Regions from separate parts of the Dorea sp. genome, predicted to be linked through region 2. Evidence: riboswitches for the same ligand, from Rfam matches in the RefSeq annotation. Region 2 holds a riboswitch; each other region holds the start of a gene.
The links. Region 2 has a riboswitch for cyclic di-GMP ahead of ACWJAF_RS02045 (hypothetical protein). Riboswitches for the same ligand answer to the same signal wherever they lie in the genome.

Region 1 (7,416 bases), on a different contig from region 2:
CTTCCGGTGTTGTAAGTCCGTTGTCATGCAGCCACTGATAGAAGTTGTTCCATCTTGTCTCGTCGATTACGCCCCATTTTGCCTGATCTGCAACATACTGCTCTGACAGCCATTCCTGGCTTGCATATACCAGATCTTCAGAACCTTTTAAGGATCCTGTGTCGTCACCCTTGATCAGGAGATCTGCTGCCTTCTTCGGATTCTCGATCGCATACTCATATCCTTTTTCTGTCGCCTCTAAGAATGCTTTCGCAGTATCCGGTGAATCTTTCAGGAAATCATTGTTGGCAATAATAACTGGTGTATAGTAATCAAATACCGGATCAATGTCTTTAAAGTTCCAGTAATCACAGTCTACATTTTCAATATCTGCATTGATGCCGCCCCATCCGTAGAATACCCAGATGGCATCTGTCTGTTTTGCCTTTAATGCTGCCGGCTCGTCTGTAATATTATTCGGAATCAGTTTTACCTTGTCAAAATCTGCTCCTTCATCCTTCATAACTGTCTTCAGTGTTGCCTGCTCGATCGGAGACTCCCATGTAGAATATGTCTTACCTTCCAGTCCCTTCGGGCTGTCGATACCGTCCCCCCGCCTTCCTTTTCCAGTCAGGCTTTCCGGCATCTTCACTTTATCCTATTACGACAAACACTTCCTACACCGGCATTATCCACACAGGTTCAAGGGTCTAAGTTACGATCTTACTCTCAGCTTCTTTCATAAGCTCCCCTGGTTTTTATTGAACTGTTCTTAGTATAACGCAAGCATTTTAAAATTACAAAATTCGTTGCATTCTACAACTTATTCACATCACAGTTCAGCGTATCCGTAATTGTCTGGATACTTACAGGCTTCGGTATATACCCGTTCATTCCCGCATCGCGGCAGTTCTTCCGGTCACTGACAAATGTATTGGCTGTCATCGCAAAGACAGGTATTACTTTTGCATCCTTTCTTTCAAGCTCTCTTATTTTTTTCGTTGCCGTCAATCCGTCCATCACCGGCATCATGACATCCATCAAAATAACGTCAAAATATCCTTCCTCCGATATCTTAAATATCTCGACCGCAATCTCCCCGTTCTGCGCTTTTGTTACTTCCATGCCTGCCTTTTCAAGAAGAAATTCCGCAATCTCCATATTCAGATCATTGTCCTCTACCAGAAGGACTTTCTTGCCGGCCAGTTCTGTTCCTGTGACCTCTTCTTTCCGTTCTTCTTCCTCATATGATACATGAAGATCAAACGGTATCGTAATCGTAAATGTTGTCCCAACATTTACCACACTTTTTACTTCGATCTTACCATTCATCATCTCTGTCAGCTGTTTTGCAATGGCAAGTCCAAGCCCGGTTCCCATATATGCCGTTCTCGCACTTTGTTCTTCCTGCGCAAATGGTTCAAACGCATGCTTGATGAATTCTTCGCTCATACCGCGTCCCGTATCCGTACACCGAAAGCAATAAACGGCCTGCCTTTCTTCACCTTTCAGTTCCTCGCAGGACAGCCGTATCTCTCCGCCTTCCCGGTTGTACTTCACCGCATTTCCTGCAATATTCTGCAAGATCTGTTTTAAATGCACCGGACTTCCGATTACATGCCGGTGGACTACGGTACTGTGATTAAAGTTCACTGTCAGCCCCTTCATCTGCGCACTCATTTTTGTAATACTGTTCGTCTCTTCCAGTACTTTAAGAATGTCAAACGGCTCATGCTCAAGCTCGATCGCACCGGATTCCAGCTTGTTCATATCCAGGACACTGTTCACAATCTCCATAAGGAATCCCGTTGCCTCTCTTACTTTTTCCCGGCACTCTTTTTGCTTGTCTTTATCATCTGCATAATGCTCTGCAATCTCGATCATACCCTGAATCCCGTTGATCGGTGTCCGGATATCATGACTCATTCTCCGCAGAAAATCAGTCTTTGCGATATTCGCTCTCCTTGCTTCGTCTGCAGTCTCAAGAAGTTTCTGCCTGTACTCAATCTCCAGCTGTTTCTGCTTATCGATCTTGCACACAACATATAATACATTCGTGACTACACCGTTCTTATCCCTCTTCTTTACAATGAACCGCCCCAGATGCCACGATCCGTTCGCAGCCCTGTATTCTGCCGCAATGCTTTCCGTATCCTTAAGGCGCAGTGCCAGTGTAGACGTATCCAGGAATTCCCTCATAAGTTCCTGATGTTCCTCATCCACGATCGTTTCTCTTACATTTTTAAATACATCTGCGATTGTCCCTCTTTTTCCCGTCAGCCGGTGCATCTCCTGTCCGGAAGACACCTCGTCGTATGTCCCCCGCACCAGATCCATACGGTAGATCAGCCAGTAGATTTTACTGATTGATCCTACGATCTCACTGTTTAGCGTAGCCTCTGCCAGTGCATTTTCAAGCTTTATTTTCTGTCTTTCCTGCTCTTCCATCATAAGAAGATTCTCTTGTAAACCGCCGATGTGACCCCCCACTGCTTTTAAAAGCCGCAGCGAAAGTGCCGTCTTACTCTGCTCCGGATTGTCGAATCCAATATAGCCATTTAACTTCTTATTCGAAAGGATCGGGATCACAATCAGTGAATGAATATCCTGTCCGTCAAATAATTCAAACTCTTCCGGTGTCTGCCTGCGCTCTTCTTCCCAGTCCGCAGATACGATTGCTTCTCCTGCCCGCAGCCGCGGTGCCCAGTTTGGCATATCCTCAATCCGCACATTCTGCATCTTGTCTATTGTCGGTTCAACTCCCTCAGCACACCATTCATGCGTCATCTTCATAACGCTTCTGTCTTCCTCTGTCCATGTAAACATGTAGGATCTGTCTGACAACGAATACTTTCCAAGGAAAGCCAGAAGCTTTGGCATCGCTTCATTTAACTCCTCCTTACTGGAAATGTTATCCAGTATCGAGATGTTGTCCAACACATCATCAACCGCATCCTGAACAATCTGCATTTGTCTATATTCTTCTGTCTGTTGTTGTCTTTTTCTTCGTATTGATAATCTCATGTGCACCTCCAAGAACTGGAATTACGCTCCTCTGATATCCATGCAAAAACCTTTATATCATACAGAAAACCTGCCACCGGCAATTTTTCTTCCGAACGCATACCGATAAAAAAAGCAGGCCATGCTATAGACATACCTCCTACATCCACCGCCACCGGCGGTTTCCTTCGGATACTTGACGACTATAACATTTCCTGCTATTTATTATTGCAACTGGCTACCATTTTACAGGTCCTATAGCTTTGCGTCACAACCTTTCGGATGCTTTGCCGTAAATATGTTCCTTTTCTCCTGCCTTTTATTATAACGTTATCCTAAAATTCATGTCAAGAACGAGCGTTAATAAAGTCAGCATAAAGTCAGTTAACTCAAATTGGCAAAATCCACATCCATTACCCCATCATACGGAATTTTCAATTCAGAAAATTCCTACCAGTGAGCAATAATCATTTATCTTCCTGGTTTTGCATCCAGTTCGCTGGTTGCATCATATAAGGAATCAGTCAGAGCCACCGGACTCATCAGTACCCTTCCGGTTCCTCTGTATACATTAACCAGGCCTTCCCCGCTGACCGCTGAACCAACCAGCGTCTTCGTTGTTCTCTCTACCGTAAATTCAAGATTCGAAGACCAGCATACAGCCATACTTCCATCAATCTTTAACTCATCATTTTCAAGTTCGATCTCGATCAATTCTTCTTCCGGCACATTACTTTCCAGCGCCACGATACCATTACCACGGAGACTTAAGTTGAACAATCCTTCTCCACCTAATACCGCAGACGATACGTTCTTTCTGGCTACGACTTTACTTTTTACGTTCCCGTCACATGCAAGGAACATGCCATCTTCGATCGTCATTCCTTCTGCTCCCCACTTAGATACATCTTCCAGAATAATATACTTATATGTAGGCTCCAGCACCAGTATTCCGGCTCCAACGTATTCCGGCTTTACTGCCGCTTCCTTTGTCACTGCACCTTTGATTGCTTTGCCGAACAGATCGCCGATACCTTTTACTCCTGTCGTAGCTCTTACATCTCCGCCCATCCACTGCATTGCACCTGCCTGGATCACTGCAGAATGCTCTTTATTGATATCGATTACTACCTGTCTTCTTCTTACATTCATCTTACTCATGAAGAATTCATCCGTTGCATTAAACGGCGATACGCTGGCATCTTTTTCGTACTCAAGTACGTGGAAATTATCCTTTGTACTGATATATTTTCTGTTTTCATTCTGCATATTCACGATTCTCATTGTGGTTTCCTCCTTGTTATTTACTTTTGAAATTCTACAATAACCTTGCGGCCATCTGCTACATTTTCAAACATCCCCTTCATGACCTTCTTTGCATTTTCATCTGCATTTTCAAGAAATCCGTATTCATCGGATTCGGCTCTTTTTTTTGCTTTTTTCTCAGCCTCTCCGACAATCTCCAGCATCTGTTCCTTATCAATACTCATAATTGCAAAATTCGTATCATAGATCTTCAGGTCACTGGATTTGATCTTGATGGAATCCTCATTGATCGTACAATGTGGAATCGTAATTTTTATCTGATCATCGGTCTCTTTTATCTGGGCTTCTTTCACATCAAGCCCTGCGGTCACAGTTGTCTTATACTGTACCAGGATTTTATTCTTGTTGATCAGCGGAATGTTTCCCTTCGTGCTTTTGAATACATCCGAGATGATCATCTTCTGTGTTGTCAGCTCCGCCGCATCTTCAAGCGTCGTCTCCAGCGGGATACTTTCCTCTTTTGGAGTTATAATATACTTATACGCTGATATGGAACCAATGCTGATAACCAATGCAAGAATAACCACAAGTATTACTTTTAGCTTTGTCTTCACAGACATCCCCCTTTTCTTTTGTAGTTCGTTTTATTGTCATCTTACTGTTAAGTACTCTTTTATATCCGTTTTTCCTTACCTTCTATGTGGCTTTTCCTGATTAATAATTCCTGCTTAACAATGATACGATACCTACAATAATCAGAATCGGGAACGCCAGATGGATCAGTCCGCCAACTACCATTCCTACTAAGATCAGAGGGAAGAATATCACCGTCAGAAGTAACTTCGATAATCCCCACGTGGCTTTTAATCCAAACACAAGCAGTTTACCAAATATTCCAAACATACAGATCATAAATAATAACGTTAACATAATCTTCGTCTCCTATTCTCTACACTTATACTGTTATTCTTTCTGTATAGTCTGAATCTACTATACTTAGTTTCAAGCTATAAATATACAACAAATTTATTGAAATAATATGACATAATTCTCAATTTTCGAGAAATTTAATAAAATAGCGAGGCAGCCAACACTGTCTCGCTATTTTATCTATATAAATCCATATTAATCCATTTCCCGGATTATTTTTCTAAGAGGATAGATAAATGTCGGAGATGCCGATAATTCATCTCGACTTTCCTGTATATCGTTCCATTTCCGACTCCCCCTTACAGGTTCTCCCTGAAGAATGTTACCATTGCTGCATAAGCTTCCTCTTCATCTGGACCCTCTACAGTAATGGTAACTTCTGCACCTTTCTTTACTCCAAGTCCCATGATCATCATAAGCTGTGTTGCGGAAACAGTTTTTCCTTCTTTTGTCAGGGTGATCTTACTCTGATATTTTTTTGCCTCTTTTACAAAAAGTCCCGCTGGTCTTGCATGCAGTCCTAATTCGTCATTGATTGTATAATTAAAAGATTTCATAATCTGTGGTTCCTCCAGGTCAGATCCGATGGCATGGATTTTTCATACAATCCTAACGAATATGCCTTCATGCTGTCTTCCTCCTGTTTTACAGCATTCAGCACAATTCAAAATCCTATACTCTTATTTCCAGAAATCGCTTTTTCTTACTATATGTATCTGTACTCCACATGCCCGGAGTTTTTCCAGTTCCTCTTCCGAAGTCAGTTCATCCGTGATCAGATGTTGTACCTTCTCTATTCCACAGCTTGTAAAACTACTATTCTTTCCAATCTTGGTATGATCAGCCAGAATATATACTTCCTGAGCCGCATGATCAATCATCAGCTGATTAATATTCACTTCATTGATAATCTCTGTAGTCATCCCTGTTTTTGCACTGATACCGGAACATCCCACAAAAGTCTTTCTTGCGAAAATATTCTGCAGAGTCCTTACTGCAAAATCTCCTACCATAGCCTCTTTCGGATATCTAAGTTCCCCTCCGGTAAGAATAATATTTACACCACTGGCTTTATCATGATTAATGGCTTTTCCATTATTCGTAATAACTGTCACATTCTCAGCGTGTACATATTTGATCAGTTCCAGTGCATTTCTACTGGTGTTGATAAAAATAGTGTCTCCCGACTCAACAAGTGTTGCCGCATAACGGGCAATCAGATCGCGGTACAGTGTTACTTCGTCCATCTGTGCTTCTTTTTTATCTGTCACAGCTGCTCCACCGTAAAATCTTTTGATCTTACGTTCCTCTTCTAACACTCTCAGATCACGTCGGATCGTTACTACCGATACTCCCAAAAGCTCTGCCAATTCATCCGCCTTTATCTCCGGATTTTTGGTAAGTATATCAAAAATCTGTTGCCGTCTGCTGTCTACATATGCCTTTTCTCTTTTCATAATTCATAACCTCATTTTTCTGTTTTTTAAGTTCATTTTTAGAGTTCCGCTCCGTTATCATTATTCCATCTTTTATGAACTTTGTCATTATTTTTTTTGATTATTTGTCGTAAAAAGGTTAAAAAAATAAGCCCAGGCATTTTAAGTGATTTTTCCAAATACAGAAGGACCTGCCTCCTGCAACTTCTTCTGCATAATTTTTTACAAAAATGGTGCTCCGCTCCTTTGCTGAGCACCCCCGGATTTTGTTATTATGCTGAAACAATCATAATTAATCAATAATGCCGTGTTCTCTCATTTTCTGCTCGATTTCCTGCGCAGACATAATATTTCTCAGTCCAATTACCTGCGTTCCTTTTTTCTCTGCATCTTTGAACATATTTGCAAAGTTCTGTGCACAGAATACTACATCATACTGAGCAGCTGCCGTTTTTCCTTCTGATAATGCACAGTGATGTACATACCATATTCTCATTGAAGATAGACATGAATCCCGGAAGTTCAACATCATCAATCTTCTTAACTTCTTTACCGTCTTTCTTCTTTCCAAAAAGTTTCTCTGCCAGCCAGTAGTTAAATGCGACACCAAACATCTGCTGATGAGCCAGCGTAAATCCTGCTCCATCTGTAACTTCCTGACAAGGTTTGATCATAATATTCGCACCAACTGCCCAGTAGGCACCAAGGATAACTGCCATCACTATGATCAGTGCCACATTATGCGTAAGCAGTCCTGGCAATGCAAACATGATCAGCCAGTAAGCAGTTGCTGCCTGCTGTA
Region 2 (7,416 bases):
AGATATAGTTTACGCCGCCCTTACCCGACTGGCTGTTGATACGGATAACGTCTGAGTCATACTCTCTTCCGACATCCTTTGGATCGATCGGCAGATATGGAACTGTCCATTTATCACATTTCTTCTCATCTCTCCATGCCATACCTTTGGCGATCGCATCCTGATGAGATCCAGAGAATGCAGTAAATACAAGATCTCCGGAATATGGCTGACGGTCATATACCTGCATTCTTGTCAGGCGCTCATAAGTCTCACGGATCTTCTTCATATTAGAGAAGTCAAGTCCAGGATCTACGCCCTGTGAATACATATTCATACCAAGTGTAATGATATCCACATTACCGGTACGCTCACCATTTCCAAATAAGGTACCTTCAATACGGTCAGCACCAGCAAGGATACCAAGCTCTGCAGTTGCAACGCCACATCCTCTGTCATTGTGCGGATGAAGTGAAAGTACAACGTTCTCTCTGTATTTCAGATGCTTATGTACATACTCTAACTGGCACGCAAATGTATGAGGCATTGCATTTTCAACGGTTGTCGGGATATTGATGATCGCTTTATTGTCTGCTGTTGGCTGCCATACATCCAGAACTGCATTACATACTTCTACCGCATAGTCAACTTCTGTACCATGGAAACTTTCCGGACTGTACTCAAATGTAAAGTTCCCATCTGTTTCACTGGCCAGTTTCAGAAGTAATTTTGCACCGTCGATTGCGAGCTGTTTTACCTGCTCTTTATCTTTTCTAAATACCTGTTCTCTCTGTGCAACAGATGTTGAGTTATACAGGTGGATCACTGCGTGCGGAGCACCTTTTACAGCTTCAAATGTTCTTTTGATGATGTGTTCTCTTGCCTGAGTCAGAACCTGTACCGTTACATCGTCCGGAATCATATCCATTTCGATCAATGTTCTCATAAACTTGTACTCTGTCTCAGAAGCTGCCGGGAAACCAACTTCGATTTCTTTGAATCCGATGTCGACCAACATCTGGAAGAACTCCAGCTTTTCATCCAGGCTCATTGGCTCGATCAGTGCCTGGTTACCATCTCTTAAGTCAACGCTGCACCACTTTGGCGGCTGTTCTACTGCATCTTTTTTCGCCCAGTCGTATGTGACCTCCGGCGGCATAAAATAACTTTTCTCATATTTCTGATAATTCTTCATAATTCAATATCCTCTCTTTCTACCCCATATTTTAAATGTGATCACTTCGACAAATTTCTTTCTCTCCATGAATAATAATCATCAATTTCGTTGTTCATTTTTAATACTTTTATATCCTAACATATGTACACACAAAAGGGAAGTGATAAATTTAATCACTTCCCTTGATGTTTTTTAATATGTTCGATTTTTCAGATTATTATATTTAATTCTGTTCCAGAGAACGCTTTTTCGTAATCACAACTTTTTCATCGTAGCATGTAAATATTTCATCTACTTTCTCTTTCTGAAGCTTCGGTGTGATCAGGCTTACAACCGGTACAATAATCATTCCTGCAACCATTGCAATTGCTCCCGCATTGATTGGGGATGCGATAAAGTGGAAGAACAGATTCAGAACTGTAATTCCGACACCAGCTGCAAAACTTGCCCATACAGCTGCTCTTGTCACACCTTTCCAGTACAGACCATACATGAACGGTGCAAGGAATGCTCCCGCAAGTGCGCCCCATGAGATACCCATCAGCTGTGCAATGAAGGTCGGAGGATCCATTGCGATCACTACCGATAATACAATGAAGAATACTACCATCACCTGCATGGTGCGTACCTGTTTCTTCTCGCTCATGTCTTTCATCACGTTATCCTTTAAGAAATCCAGTGTCAGTGTCGAGCTGGATGTAAGAACCAGTGACGCAAGTGTGGACATGGATGCGGATAATACCAGTACCACTACGATACCGATCAGGATATCCGGAAGTGTTGATAACATATGAGGAATGATTCCGTCAAAAATCATGTTTCCAGCTTCATCATGTAATTCTGCTGCATCAAACAGTCTTCCGAATCCTCCAAGGAAGTAACATCCTCCGGAGATTACGATTGCAAACAATGTAGAAATAACGGTTCCTGTGTTGATGGATTTTTCATCTTTGATTGCGTAGAATTTACCAACCATCTGTGGAAGTCCCCATGTTCCAAGAGAAGTCAGGATGACAACTCCAAGAAGATTCAGTGGATCCGGTCCAAAGAAAGAAGTAAATGCTCCCGGCTGTCCCATTGTCACAGGCACATCACTTGGGATCTCTGCCATGGCCTTAATCGCCTGAATAAATCCGCCCTGACCATTTAACACTGCCAGGATGACTGCAACAATGCCACCCAGCATAATGATTCCCTGAATAAAATCATTGATCGCCGTAGCCATATATCCACCGAGGATAACATAGATTCCTGTAAATACTGCCATACCGATCACGCAATATTTATAAGGAATGTTAAATGCCATTCCAAACAATCTTGACAATCCATTGTATACAGAAGCTGTATACGGCACCAGGAATATGAATACGATCGCTGAAGCCGTAATCTTCAGCGCCTTACTTCCATATCTCTCACCGAAGAAATCCGGCATTGTCTTGGAATTCAGATGCTGCGTCATTACCTTGGTACGTCTTCCAAGTACCACCCATGCCAGCAGACTTCCGATGATCGCATTTCCGATTCCGATCCATGTCGACGCAAGACCGTATTTCCATCCGAACTGTCCTGCATATCCTACAAATACAACCGCAGAGAAGTATGACGTACCATACGCAAATGCCGTAAGCCACGGGCCTACCGATCTCCCCCCTAACACATAACCGTCTACACTTGTCGCATGCTTTCTTGCATAGATGCCAACCGATACCATAATTGCAAAAAATATCACCAGCATCAATAATTTCATCGCCATAACCTTTCTCCTCTACTTTCCTCATTTCTTTTTTACTTGTTACTTTGCTAATCCGCTTTAAAGCGTTGCGCTTTAAAGCGTTAAAGTTTGTAGTGTTAGAATAGCACAGATGTTACAGTATGTCAATCTTATTTTGCAGAAATATAAAAAAAGCCAAAAAACAGCTGCGATTCCTTTTTTTACGGAATACGCAGCTGCTCTATGGCTTCTATTTCATCTTCTCCACTCTGTCCTGAATGGTCTTATTAAAGTTCTCTACCTTTCTTTCATATGTAGAATTCATAAATTCAGACTTCAGCATGAAATCTGCTGTTGCAAGATTATTAGCTGTAGGGATATCGTAAAGAACGGCAATACGGGATAACGCTCTTACATCCGGGTCGTGTGGCTGCGCCTCTAACGGGTCCCAGAGGAAGATCATGAAGTCGATCTGACCTTCTACAATCTTAGCACCGACCTGCTGGTCTCCACCAAGTGGACCACTGTTGTATCCTTTTACCGGAAGTCCTGTCTTCTCGGCGATCAGACGTGCAGTTGTACCTGTACCGCAAAGGAAATGTCCTTTTAAAATCTCTTTATTCTTATCACACCACTCAATCAGTTCCTTTTTCTTACCGTCATGGGCAACCAGTGCGATATGTTTTGCTTTTCCTATCTCAAATGTTACATAATTTTCATTTAACATAGCATTCAGCTCCTTTCTGTTATTCTTCTTTTTACATGCAGAGGACCTGCCATTGGCAGCTCCTTTCGAACGCATGGTGCTCTTAAAAGAAACGACATCCATTTCATCACCTGGAATTCTTTCCGGCCCCGAATTGAAATCAGGATAAAAAGCAACGCCAGCACAATCGTGACCCCGATACTCCAGAAACTCACTGCCTGTATTTTAATCTTCATCCGTCCCCCTTCTTTCACCTGCGTTAACATGCATTATTTTTAGATTTCCTGCATTTCATATTTTAACGCAGTAAAGTCTTTCCTTATAATTTTAGCAGTTGTAACAAGGAATATCAACCTGTAAACGAAAAATTTACATATTTTGGTATAAAAAAGATGAACTGTTATATATTAAATCATCAAACAGTTCATCTTTCTTGTTCTTATCATATTTCTCAGTGCAATGTCGGAAGCAACCGGCTGGTATAGATTCCATTATTACAATCCTTCGCCCCTATGCCTTTGCGTCCCTGTCTTTCGGCAAGTTTGCCTTTGTTTTTTCATTACATCTTATTATGTTTCACAAAATAATTGTAATATGCCTCGATCATTTCCCGTCTTCCGCGGACACGGATTGGGATGATCGTATCGTCTTTTAATATAAAATCATCTTTCACATCTTTTATGTAGTCCATATTGACCAGATAGCTCTGATGGCAGTGGAGGAACCTTGGTTCGTCCATCTTCTCTTCCAGAGATTTTAACTTTTCGGCAGTCACGATCTCTGTCCCGTCTGCAATATGTATCGTCACATAATGACGGTCGCTTTCCATATATAAGATGTCGTCTATATACGGATAACGGTACTGCCTCCGTTCTTTGATTACGACTCTGCGCTTTAAGTCTACTTTTAAAATGTGATTCAGGAGATTTTTCAATTTGTCTTCTTCGAATGGTTTTAAAAGATATCCTGCTGCCTGCACGTCATAGCTTTCCACCGCAAAATCCGGTGATGCGGTCAGGAACACGATCGGTGCGTTGCAGTTCAGATCACGAAGTTTCTTCGCGGTCTCCATTCCATTCAATTTCTTCATGTAGATGTCCAGAAGGATCAGTTCGGCTTCCACGTACTCTTCTTCAATATCCGCAACCAGTGATTCCCCGGAATCATAGGTCAGGATCATCACTTCTTCATTAATTTCTTCGAAATATGAGGTTAAAATTTCTTTCAGCATCTCGCGCTGAATTTCTACATCTTCACAGATGACTATTCTTCTCATCCGCTTTCCCACCTTTATCTTCTTGCACTTTCTCCCAAAACGCAATATATTATAACAACTCATGTCGACAATTTCAAGAATATTTCTTCATATGTCGAATGGTTTTCCGGAATTTCGCAAATGCTCCTCTTATCATTGAAATTCCTCTCATAACATACTATACTACATTTATGAAAAAATATACACATTCGAGGTGAAATTATGCATAAAGAATTTTTAATGGGTAATGCTGCCATCGCTCTTGGAGCTGTCGCTTCAGGGGTAAATGTGGTCGCCGGTTACCCAGGTACACCTTCTACAGAAGTGCTTGAAACTATCGCAAAGCACCGTCCTGACGATGTCTATGTGGAATGGTCTGTCAATGAAAAAGCAGCCATGGAACTCGCCGCAGGTGCCGCTTATGCCGGTGCCAGATCCCTTGTTACGATGAAGCAGGTCGGGTTAAATGTTGCATCCGACCCGTTGATGAGTCTGGAATATGTCGGTATCAAAGGCGGTATGGTCGTTCTCGTCGCAGATGATCCGGGACCGATCTCTTCACAGACGGAACAGGATACAAGACATTTTGCCGCATTTTCAAAGCTTCCTTGCTTTGATCCTTCTTCCGCGCAGGAAGCCTATGAGATGATCCAGGAGGCCTTCGAATATTCGGAAAAATATGGCACACCGGTATTCTTACGCCCTACTACCCGTGTCTGTCATGGCTATGCTTCCATCGATATCAAGGATGAGAGCGAATATACCGTACATACACCGGAAGGGTTCATCAAAGATTCGAAACGCTGGGTAATCTTCCCTAAACTTTCATTTATGAATCATCAAAAAATTGTAGCAAGAAATGTGGAATTATCCGACGTATTTTCTTCTTATGATAAAAACAAAATCATCCCGGCCTGCGATACCTGGAAGGATTCCAAGAAGGGAATTGCTTCTGCCGGCATCAGTTATACTTATGCAATGGAGACACTTCAGGAAACCGATATGGTAAGACATCTGAAAGTATCTACTCCATATCCATTTCCTGAGAAGCTGGCTGTCGAATTCCTGACGGGTCTTGATGAGGTTCTCTGTCTTGAAGAGCTTGATCCGGTAATCGAGCAGGAATTAACTTATATCTGCGGGAAATACCATCTGCCAACAAAGATCACCGGCAAGTTAGACGGAACCACTGCCTGTGCAGGTGAAAATACACGTGACAGCGTATCTTCCTATATACATACATTTCTTGGTCTTGAAAAAGCTGGTTCCTCTTCACTTCCGACACCGCCGGAGCTTCCGGTCCGTCCACCGGTTCTTTGCGCCGGATGTCCACACCGCGCTTCTTTCTATGCGGTAAAGAAAGCAATGAAGGGTCAGAAGACGATTTTCTGCGGTGATATCGGATGTTACACTCTGGGAAATGCAATGCCGCTTGATATGGTTGATACCTGTCTGTGTATGGGTGCCGGACTGAATATTGCACAGGGTGTGGAAAAGATAGAGCCTGATACCACCTGCTTTGCATTCGTCGGGGATTCCACTTTCTTCGCTTCTGCGATCACGGGTGTGGTCAACGCTGTATACAATCAGGCGAATATGGTTCTGGTCGTGCTCGATAACTCTACGACTGCTATGACCGGTCATCAGCAGCATCCGGGAACCGGACGCACGGTCATGGGTGAAATCGTCCAGAAAATTAATATCGAACAGGTGCTGCGCGGCATCGGTGTGACAGAGGTAGAAACGGTCAATCCACTGGAACTTGAGGCTTCTGTTCTATGTGTACAAAAGATGGCCAAAAAACCTGGCGTGAAGGCAATCATTTTCAAATCACCTTGTATCGCCGTGACCAGGCCGGATGCCCCGCTTCATGTGAATCCGGATAACTGTATCGGATGTAAAAAATGTATCCTCGAGCTCGGATGTCCTTCTATCGTTCTTGATCAGGGTAAGGTCTGTATTGATAGTTCTATGTGTACCGGATGCGGACTTTGCAGCCAGGTATGTCCGGTGCATGCGATAACAGGAGGTGCTTCTCATGAGTAATACGATTCATACAACGGATAATAACCATAACATCGTTCTCTGCGGTGTCGGAGGACAGGGAACGGTCCTTGCCTCCAAGCTTCTCGCAGCAGCCGCTATGAGTAAAGACATCCCGGTTATGAGTGCCGAGACCATCGGTATGGCACAGCGCGGCGGAAGTGTATTCAGCCACCTGCGCATGGGCGATAACCTGTACTCTCCGATGCTCGAAAACGGAACTGCCGATCTGATCATTGGATTCGAACCCGGGGAGACAGTCCGGATGCTTCCTTATCTTAAGAAGGACGGCTATGTAGTTGTCAGTACGCGTGCTGTCAAGCCTGTCACAGCCACTTTATCCGGTTCTGATTATGACACGCCGCAGATGCTGGATTATCTGAAGGAAAATGTCGAACATCTTACATTGGTTGATGCAGAAAAGGCCTGTACCGATATTGGTTCTGCCAAAGTACTTAACATGGTGCTTTTAGGGGCTGCTATACGTACGGGAGTTTTGGGTTTTACGATTGAAGAGATTGAGGATATTATGAAACAGACATTGC
Region 3 (7,416 bases), on a different contig from region 2:
TCTGGATGAAGCGACATCTGCATTGGATGTGGCTACGGAGAGAAAGGTACTTAAGAACATCATGATGGATACTTATCCACGAACCTGTATTGTAACGACACACAGACCTACGGTACTTAATATCTGCAGCAGGGTGTATGCGATACGGGAAAAGAGATGCAAGGTGCTTGATCAGGAAGAGATAGATAAGATGGTGCGGGACTTTTAAAAAAATTATTGAACTGGCAAAAAACTAATCGTAAATCAACTCCGAGAAGAAGCAGTGTATGGAAGATGTACATTGCTTCCTTTTTTTGTATCGATTTTGATAATGAAAAAGTGATAAGTATAATAAAAACATAGTAAAACCTTGAAAATGTGTAAAATAGATACTTATAGAAACCTTGAAAATGTGTAAAATATATAATAACAAAAACCTTGAAAACGTGTAAATGGAATAAAATACAGTGAATTTGAGAATAATAAGTCAGAGCTATTTATGAAAAAGGGGCTGGATATTTTGAAAAGGAAAATATATAAAGAGTTACTGAAATGGAAAGAAGAGAAAACCACTGGGAGCAGCACTTCACAGAAAGGCAATGGACTATTTCAGACAATATATGATTGTTGGTGGTATGCCGCAGGCAGTTGAAATGTATGTACAGACCAGAGATTTTGAACGTGTTGACCGTGTGAAGAGAGACATTCTGGAATTATACCGGGCGGATATTGTAAAACATGCGCAGGGATACGAGATGAAAGTAGAACAGATTTTTGAGAATATTCCGTCACAGCTTCAGAAGCATGATAAAAAGTTTAAACTTTCATCATTGAAAAAGGAAGCGAGATTCCGGGAATATGAGGATGCTATTTTCTGGTTAAGTGATGCGATGATCGTGAATGTCTGCTATAATTCGGCAGCACCGAATATCGGACTGAAGTTAAACATGGACCGGGTAACGATGAAATGTTATATGGCGGATACAGGACTGCTTATCAGCCATGCTTTTGATGAAAATGGAATCGTGAGCGAAGAAATTTACAGAAAACTATTGTTTGATAAGCTGGAAGTAAATAAAGGAATGATTGTAGAAAATATTGTTGCGCAAATGCTTGTTGCAAGTGGACATAAACTTTATTTCTATTACAATCCATCACGTGACGATGCAAGCTTAAGAATGGAAATTGATTTCCTGATTGCGAAAAGTAAAATCACAAGCAGACATAACATCTCTCCAATTGAAGTGAAATCCGGCGGAAAGTACACATTGACATCGTTAAAAAAATGCAGGGATAAATATGCAGAGCAGTTGAATACGATGTATGTTCTTCATAAAAATGACTTGAAGGAGGAAGATGGAATTGTATTTCTTCCGTTGTATATGACCCCATTGCTTTAGAGTGTGTCTTAAATGTTTAAATATATAATAGAAGCTGTCGCTGGCAAGTTCTATGCATGTCAAAGTATGCAATAGAACTTGCTAGCGACAGCTTCTTGGTATTTTTTGTGGCTTAAAAAGAATTTGCAAATGGCAATTAATCTGTAATAGATACGCCTGTGATAGCAAGTCCGGTATCAGCAGTAACAACGAGATCACCCAATCCTATATCATCATTTGGATTCTGGTGATAGTTATAGCTGATTTTGAGTGTATTTGTACCGTTGCCGGAAAGCAAAGTTCCTTGCGATGATTGGTAAGTTACATTTTGATTAAATGAGATAGTTAAAATCTGCGCCTCGTTTGAGTGGTCAGCACTGTGGACTCCGTTTACCTGAATACGGTAATCGCCACGACCGTTTTGTGGTGTCTGGTGAATATGGGCATTAGCTGTATAACAGCCTTTACTAGCATCACCACTGGCTGCATACACACCTTCTGCCATTCCATTATCAATTGAAATCATTGGTTTTGAATAATTGCTCATAATAATTACCCCCTTGAATTAAATAAAAATATTAATTAATTTGCATTTGTGTAAGAATAACCAGTGCATTTTAATTGGTTAATATCACCATTTGCCTGAACCGTAATTTCAGCAGTTTCTGGTGCACTATACCAGCTTAATGTTACATTATGGCCAGAAGCAGAAGCACTGGCGCCACCGCCCCATCCACTGGTAATATCCATATTAAAAGTAAGTATGACAGTTAACTGAGAAGGGTTCATATTACTCAGATCCAGAGTAAGTGTCGCCTGTCCTGAACCGCCCCAGTCTGCAATAACAGTAGGAACAGAAATTGTTATTGCATTGGAACCAGCACCGCTGGCTGCATACACACCTTCAGCCATTCCTGCATCAATTGAAATCATCGGTTTTGAATACTGTTTCATATATAATCGAGCCTCCAGTGTAATCTATTGTACAGAATATGTGAATCCAGTGATATCCAGATTATCAATACTTGTACCATGATCAATGTGAACACCAAACATGATAGAGCTAGGTGCATTGGATGTATTAAATGTAAGAATCGCATTAGAACCGCTTGTTGAGCAAGTTGCCCCATCAACTGTTGTTGCATATTCAACCTGATCAACAGTATCGTTAAATGTAACAGTAACAGTGACAGTTCCGTTTAAATTACTCCAGTCAAGCTGGGCAAGACCTTTTCCACCGCCACTGCTCCAGCGATCCCAAATACCTATATAAGTAACGTTTAATGAACCTCCTGTAGCCCCGCTGGCTGCATAAACTCCTTCACTAAGTCCTGTATCTATAGAAATAACTGGTTTTTCATAAATTTTCGCCATATATATTACCTCCTTTTTTTCAGTTCCTATTCTATCATAAAATCCCGAAAAATAAAGAGATATCGTCGATTTTGCGGTAAATATTTTAAGAAAAATCTTTAGCAAATGCTAAATTTTACAAAAATTATTTTTAGAAAATGATAAAAACGCTTGCAAGTGATAACAAAGAGGAGTAACATGAAAGTGATTCAAAAAATGCATTTTTGATGATAAGATGCAAAGAAAAATCGGATTATAACGTATAGAATAAAAATTCTATGCGTTTTATAATATATGGATATTTAGCAAATACTAAAACATATCGGGGCAAAGCTATGGAAACATAGCGACGCAAAGCTATAGGGGCCAGTACAGGGTCAGCCAGTTGCAAGATGAAAAGAGTAAAATCTTTCCTTCTTGCTTTTTTTCGCAAAAAAAGAATCTGGGAGGAATGATGGCGCATGCCGGAAAGGAGAAAGACATGGTAAGAAAGTACAGTAAAGAAGAATTAAAGAATAAGCTGCACCGGGCGTTGTATACGGTTGTTATGAACGAAGGAATCGAAGGCGTAACGGTCAGAAAGATATCAAAGACAAGTGATCTTTCGGATCCGTATATTTATCAGTGTTATAAGAATCTGGGAGACCTGATGGCAGATGCATTTCTTGAAATCGATAGAGAAGTTGCGCAGTTGGTGGAAGAACTTCTTGGAGATGGTGAATTCCGTAAAAAGATGGAGAGTAATCCAGAAGAGTGCTGCTGGATAATGTGGAATGCATATTGGAAGTTCCTTATGAAGGACCCGGAGAAGACAGTTTTTTACTGGAGATATTATCAGTCCGCACGGTATACGAAGGAATTTCTGGAGATCAGAAGAGGTGTGCTTAGCCAGTTTGTTACATATATGGAGAAGATGGGACAGGATTACGGAATCAAAGAGCTGACAGATCCGGAAGTACTGGTGTCAAATATTATTGACAGTACGGTGTCGGTAGCGGTGAAGATGCATCTTGGGTATATGAAGCAGACGGATCTGAAAGCGCATACCGTGTATCAGTCAGTATTTGCATTGCTGTTTCATATGTTACAGGTGGATGTATGGGATGAGTCTTATATATGTACAGCGTAGATATAAAAGATTGTGTGTTCAGACATGTTCTGGAATCAGGTTTGGCAGGTGGTAAAATATGTAATAAAACTGCCAACGCAAGTTCCAGGTATTCTGTATTGCTTTCCAAATCTATGTCGTATACACTTATAGAATGAAAGTGAACGGAAGGAATGAGAAAGTTGGAACAAAAGACCAGAACAGAATATTCGGTAATGAATACATCGGTAGCGATCGTGGCGCGTATGTCGGCGATACTGATGGGATTTCTTACCAGGGTTGTATTTACCAGAGTTTTAAGTGAAGGATATGTCGGGATCAATGGTCTGTTTACGGATATTCTGAACATTCTGTCATTGTCGGAGCTGGGGGTCGGAACGGCGATCACGTATGCATTATACGGACCAATTGCGAGAAAGGACATTAAGAGGCAGCAGATACTGATGCGGATGTTCCGGTCATTTTACCGGGTGACGGCTGTAATCGTGCTGGTTACGGGGCTGGCTCTGATTCCATTTCTGGATGTACTGATGAAGGACCGTCCGGATGTGGATCATCTGATTCTGATCTATATGCTGTATCTGATGAATTCAGTGATATCGTATCTTCTTATATATAAGAAGACGCTGGTGGATGCACACCAGATGAATTACCTGACGGTGTTGAATCAGAATGGATTTCTTATCTTGCAGGACATTTTACAGATGATTGTCCTTCTGGTGACGAAGAATTTTATACTGTTTCTGATTATGGCAGTGCTTTGTACATTTGCGGCAAATGTGACGATGTCCCGGAAGGCAGATCAATTATTCCCATATCTGAGGGAATCATGTAAGGAGAAGCTGCCAAAAGAAGAACGTCAGGATATTATTAAAAATGTAATGGCAATGTTGATGCATAAGCTTGGCAACATTGTTGTAAATAATACGGATAACCTTCTGATCTCTGGATTTGTAGGTGTGATCACGGCAGGAATCTATTCGAACTATTACCTGATCATTGGATCAGTGAGACAGGTGCTGGATCAGGCGTTCCAGGGAGTTGCGGCAAGTGTAGGAAATCTTGGGATCACTGAAGAAAAAGAGAAAGTGCACCAGGTATTTTTACAGTTATTCTTCATCGGGCAATGGATGTATGGTGTGGCGGGAATCTGCCTGTTTGAGATGCTGAATCCATTTGTAGAGCTGGCATTTGGGAAGAAATACCTTTTTCCGGTGGAAGTTGTACTGGTGTTGTGTGTGAATTTTGCAATTAACGGAGCGAAAAAGTCGGTGACCATATTCAAGGAATCTATGGGACTTTTCTGGAATGACAGGTATAAAGCGATTGTGGAAGCAGTGCTGAACTTAGGAATATCAGTTGCTTTGGTGGTACGGCTTGGCGTGACGGGTGTATTTCTCGGAACAATTTTCAGTATGTTATTAACATCGGTATGGATCGAACCGTATGTTATATATAAGCACAGCTTTGAACGTTCACCGGCAGAGTTCTTCCTGACATATGGGAAGAATCTGGTTGTGATGGGCCTTGTATGGTTATGTACGAACTATTGCTGTATGATTTTTCGGGGTGGTGCATTTGTGAATCTGATCTTCCGTATGTGTGTCTGTGTAGTTGTACCAAATGTGCTTTTGTGGCTTGCATACAGACGGTCAGAAGAGTGGAAGCGGTTATTTGAACTGATGAAAAAGATTGTGATAAAAGTGAGAGGGAAGATAAAAGGATAATAGATATGAAAGTATCAATTATTGTACCGGTTCATAATGTGGAAAAATATTTACCAGAAGCGTTGGAGAGTGTGATAAAACAGACGTATACAGACTGGGAATTAATACTGGTGGAAAACAGATCTCGTGACAGAAGTTATGAGGTCTGCCTTTCCTATGCAGAAAAATATCCGGACATATCCGTATATCAGGAAAAAACGGCAAGTCTTTCGCATGCCAGAAACAGAGGAATGCAGGAAGCAAAGGGAGAATATCTGATGTTTCTGGATTCGGATGACTACCTTTCAAGCCCGGCAATTATCGAAAAGATGGTGCATAAGATAGAGCAGACGGATGCAGATGTTGTGATCTGCAATTATGAGAGACTCTGGAATGGAAGACTTCTTGCGGCCGCCAGTCATGAAAGCTATTCGTATAAAGACAGGGAGTCGGAAAGCTTCCGCTTCGAGGGGTTCTTTTCTCCAGGAAACCTCTCTTATGTATGGGGGCGGTTATACCGTGCAGATTTTCTAAAAGAGAATCAGATTATCTTCAAAGAATTTGCCTATGCGGAAGATAAGATGTTCAATACGGAGTGTTATGCACATGGGATCCGCTATGCATTTATAAAAGACCGGGGATATGTATACAGGAAGAATACGTCGTCCATTTCACACCATTATAATCCAAAATCCAGGGAATGCTGGCTTGGAATTGCGCATGAGATGGAGAAAGTGTTAAGAAGGACGAAAAAGACGGAGTATGAGGGAATTGTCCGTTATACGATATTCTTTGCGGCATTTTTCGATGCGAAGATGGAGCATACAGAGCATGGAAGGTCTTTGAGAAGCATCTGGCGTACACTGAGAAAATACGGACACGATCCGCTGGCAAAAAGAGTTTTCCGGGACCTGATGTGTGGAAAAGATATGAAAGGGCTGTCGTCCGGAGCATGGAAGATAATGATGCGGGGATTTTCATTGTGTATGAATCTTCATATGTTCCTGATCCTGTCTGTGGGGATTAAAGTGCTGATCGAGCTGCGGGTTGATGAAAGAATGTCGGATACGGGGCTTCGGGAGTAGTATATGCATAATTGAGAAATGATGTCCGTATAATGAATTGACAAAGTAAAAAGTTGTTAGTAAAATAGTGGTTAGTTACAACTAACTACTATTTTAGAAACAGGAGTCAGTTCATAGATGAATAGACAGTTCAGGAAAGAATCAAAACAACATGTAACGAAGCAACAGAAAAACAATCCACTGAATTTCCTGCGGTACATGGGGCCGGGGCTTCTCGTAACGGTAGGCTTTATCGATCCGGGAAACTGGGCATCGAATATTGCGGCGGGATCCGGATTCGGATATGAGTTGTTGTGGATGGTTACGCTATCGACGTTCATGCTGATCGTTTTACAGCATAATGCGGCGCATCTGGGGATTGCGACGGGACTTTGCCTGTCGGAGGCAACCAGCAGATATGTACCGAAAGTTCTGAAGACGATCATCCTTTTAACAGCCATGATTGCGGCAATCGCAACAGCGATGGCGGAGATCTTAGGTGGGGCGATCGCATTGGAAATGTTATTTCATATTCCAATTAAAATAGGAAGCCTGATCATACTTATATTGGTGCTTTGCTGTGCATTTACCAATGCTTATAAAAGAATTGAGAAGCTGATTATTTTATTCGTGTCATTGATTGGATTTTCCTTTTTATTTGAAGTCGGGATTGCGAAGATTGACTGGGGAGCTGCGGTGGTCGGATGGGTGAAGCCGTCATTTCCGGCGCACAGTATGCCGGTTATATTAAGCGTGCTTGGTGCGGTGGTTATGCCGCATAATCTGTTCCTGCATTCGGAGATCATTCAGAGCCGACAATGGAATCT

Region 1: linked by a shared signal. The riboswitch ahead of ACWJAF_RS03535 (hybrid sensor histidine kinase/response regulator) and the one ahead of ACWJAF_RS02045 (hypothetical protein) in region 2 are both predicted to bind cyclic di-GMP.
Region 3: linked by a shared signal. The riboswitch ahead of ACWJAF_RS03105 (TetR/AcrR family transcriptional regulator) and the one ahead of ACWJAF_RS02045 (hypothetical protein) in region 2 are both predicted to bind cyclic di-GMP.

Annotation. Positions count from the first base shown of each region.
Region 1 covers NZ_CDRRQK010000005.1:5,933-13,348, reverse strand. The annotation lists partial or broken gene ACWJAF_RS03545 (ABC transporter ATP-binding protein) at 1-19, opposite strand, end outside; partial or broken gene ACWJAF_RS03540 (ABC transporter substrate-binding protein) at 200-625, opposite strand; gene ACWJAF_RS03535 (hybrid sensor histidine kinase/response regulator) at 796-3,003, opposite strand; cyclic di-GMP riboswitch class I at 3,209-3,284, opposite strand; gene ACWJAF_RS03530 (AIM24 family protein) at 3,454-4,266, opposite strand; gene ACWJAF_RS03525 (DUF4230 domain-containing protein) at 4,287-4,862, opposite strand; gene ACWJAF_RS03520 (hypothetical protein) at 4,963-5,178, opposite strand; gene ACWJAF_RS03515 (HPr family phosphocarrier protein) at 5,478-5,735, opposite strand; gene ACWJAF_RS03510 (DeoR/GlpR family DNA-binding transcription regulator) at 5,859-6,635, opposite strand; gene ACWJAF_RS03505 (PTS transporter subunit IIC) at 7,046-7,416, opposite strand, start outside.
Region 2 covers NZ_CDRRQK010000003.1:18,267-25,682, reverse strand. The annotation lists gene ACWJAF_RS02060 (2-isopropylmalate synthase) at 1-1,174, opposite strand, end outside; gene ACWJAF_RS02055 (sodium:solute symporter family transporter) at 1,380-2,909, opposite strand; gene ACWJAF_RS02050 (methylglyoxal synthase) at 3,118-3,594, opposite strand; gene ACWJAF_RS02045 (hypothetical protein) at 3,600-3,809, opposite strand; cyclic di-GMP riboswitch class I at 4,038-4,130, opposite strand; gene ACWJAF_RS02040 (LytR/AlgR family response regulator transcription factor) at 4,133-4,849, opposite strand; gene iorA (indolepyruvate ferredoxin oxidoreductase subunit alpha) at 5,051-6,874, shown strand; gene ACWJAF_RS02030 (indolepyruvate oxidoreductase subunit beta) at 6,867-7,416, shown strand, end outside.
Region 3 covers NZ_CDRRQK010000004.1:75,325-82,740, reverse strand. The annotation lists gene ACWJAF_RS03130 (peptidase domain-containing ABC transporter) at 1-208, shown strand, start outside; gene ACWJAF_RS03125 (DUF4143 domain-containing protein) at 579-1,379, shown strand; gene ACWJAF_RS03120 (hypothetical protein) at 1,516-1,905, opposite strand; gene ACWJAF_RS03115 (hypothetical protein) at 1,941-2,312, opposite strand; gene ACWJAF_RS03110 (hypothetical protein) at 2,337-2,732, opposite strand; cyclic di-GMP riboswitch class I at 3,028-3,104, shown strand; gene ACWJAF_RS03105 (TetR/AcrR family transcriptional regulator) at 3,193-3,840, shown strand; gene ACWJAF_RS03100 (lipopolysaccharide biosynthesis protein) at 3,993-5,546, shown strand; gene ACWJAF_RS03095 (glycosyltransferase family 2 protein) at 5,552-6,610, shown strand; gene ACWJAF_RS03090 (Nramp family divalent metal transporter) at 6,728-7,416, shown strand, end outside.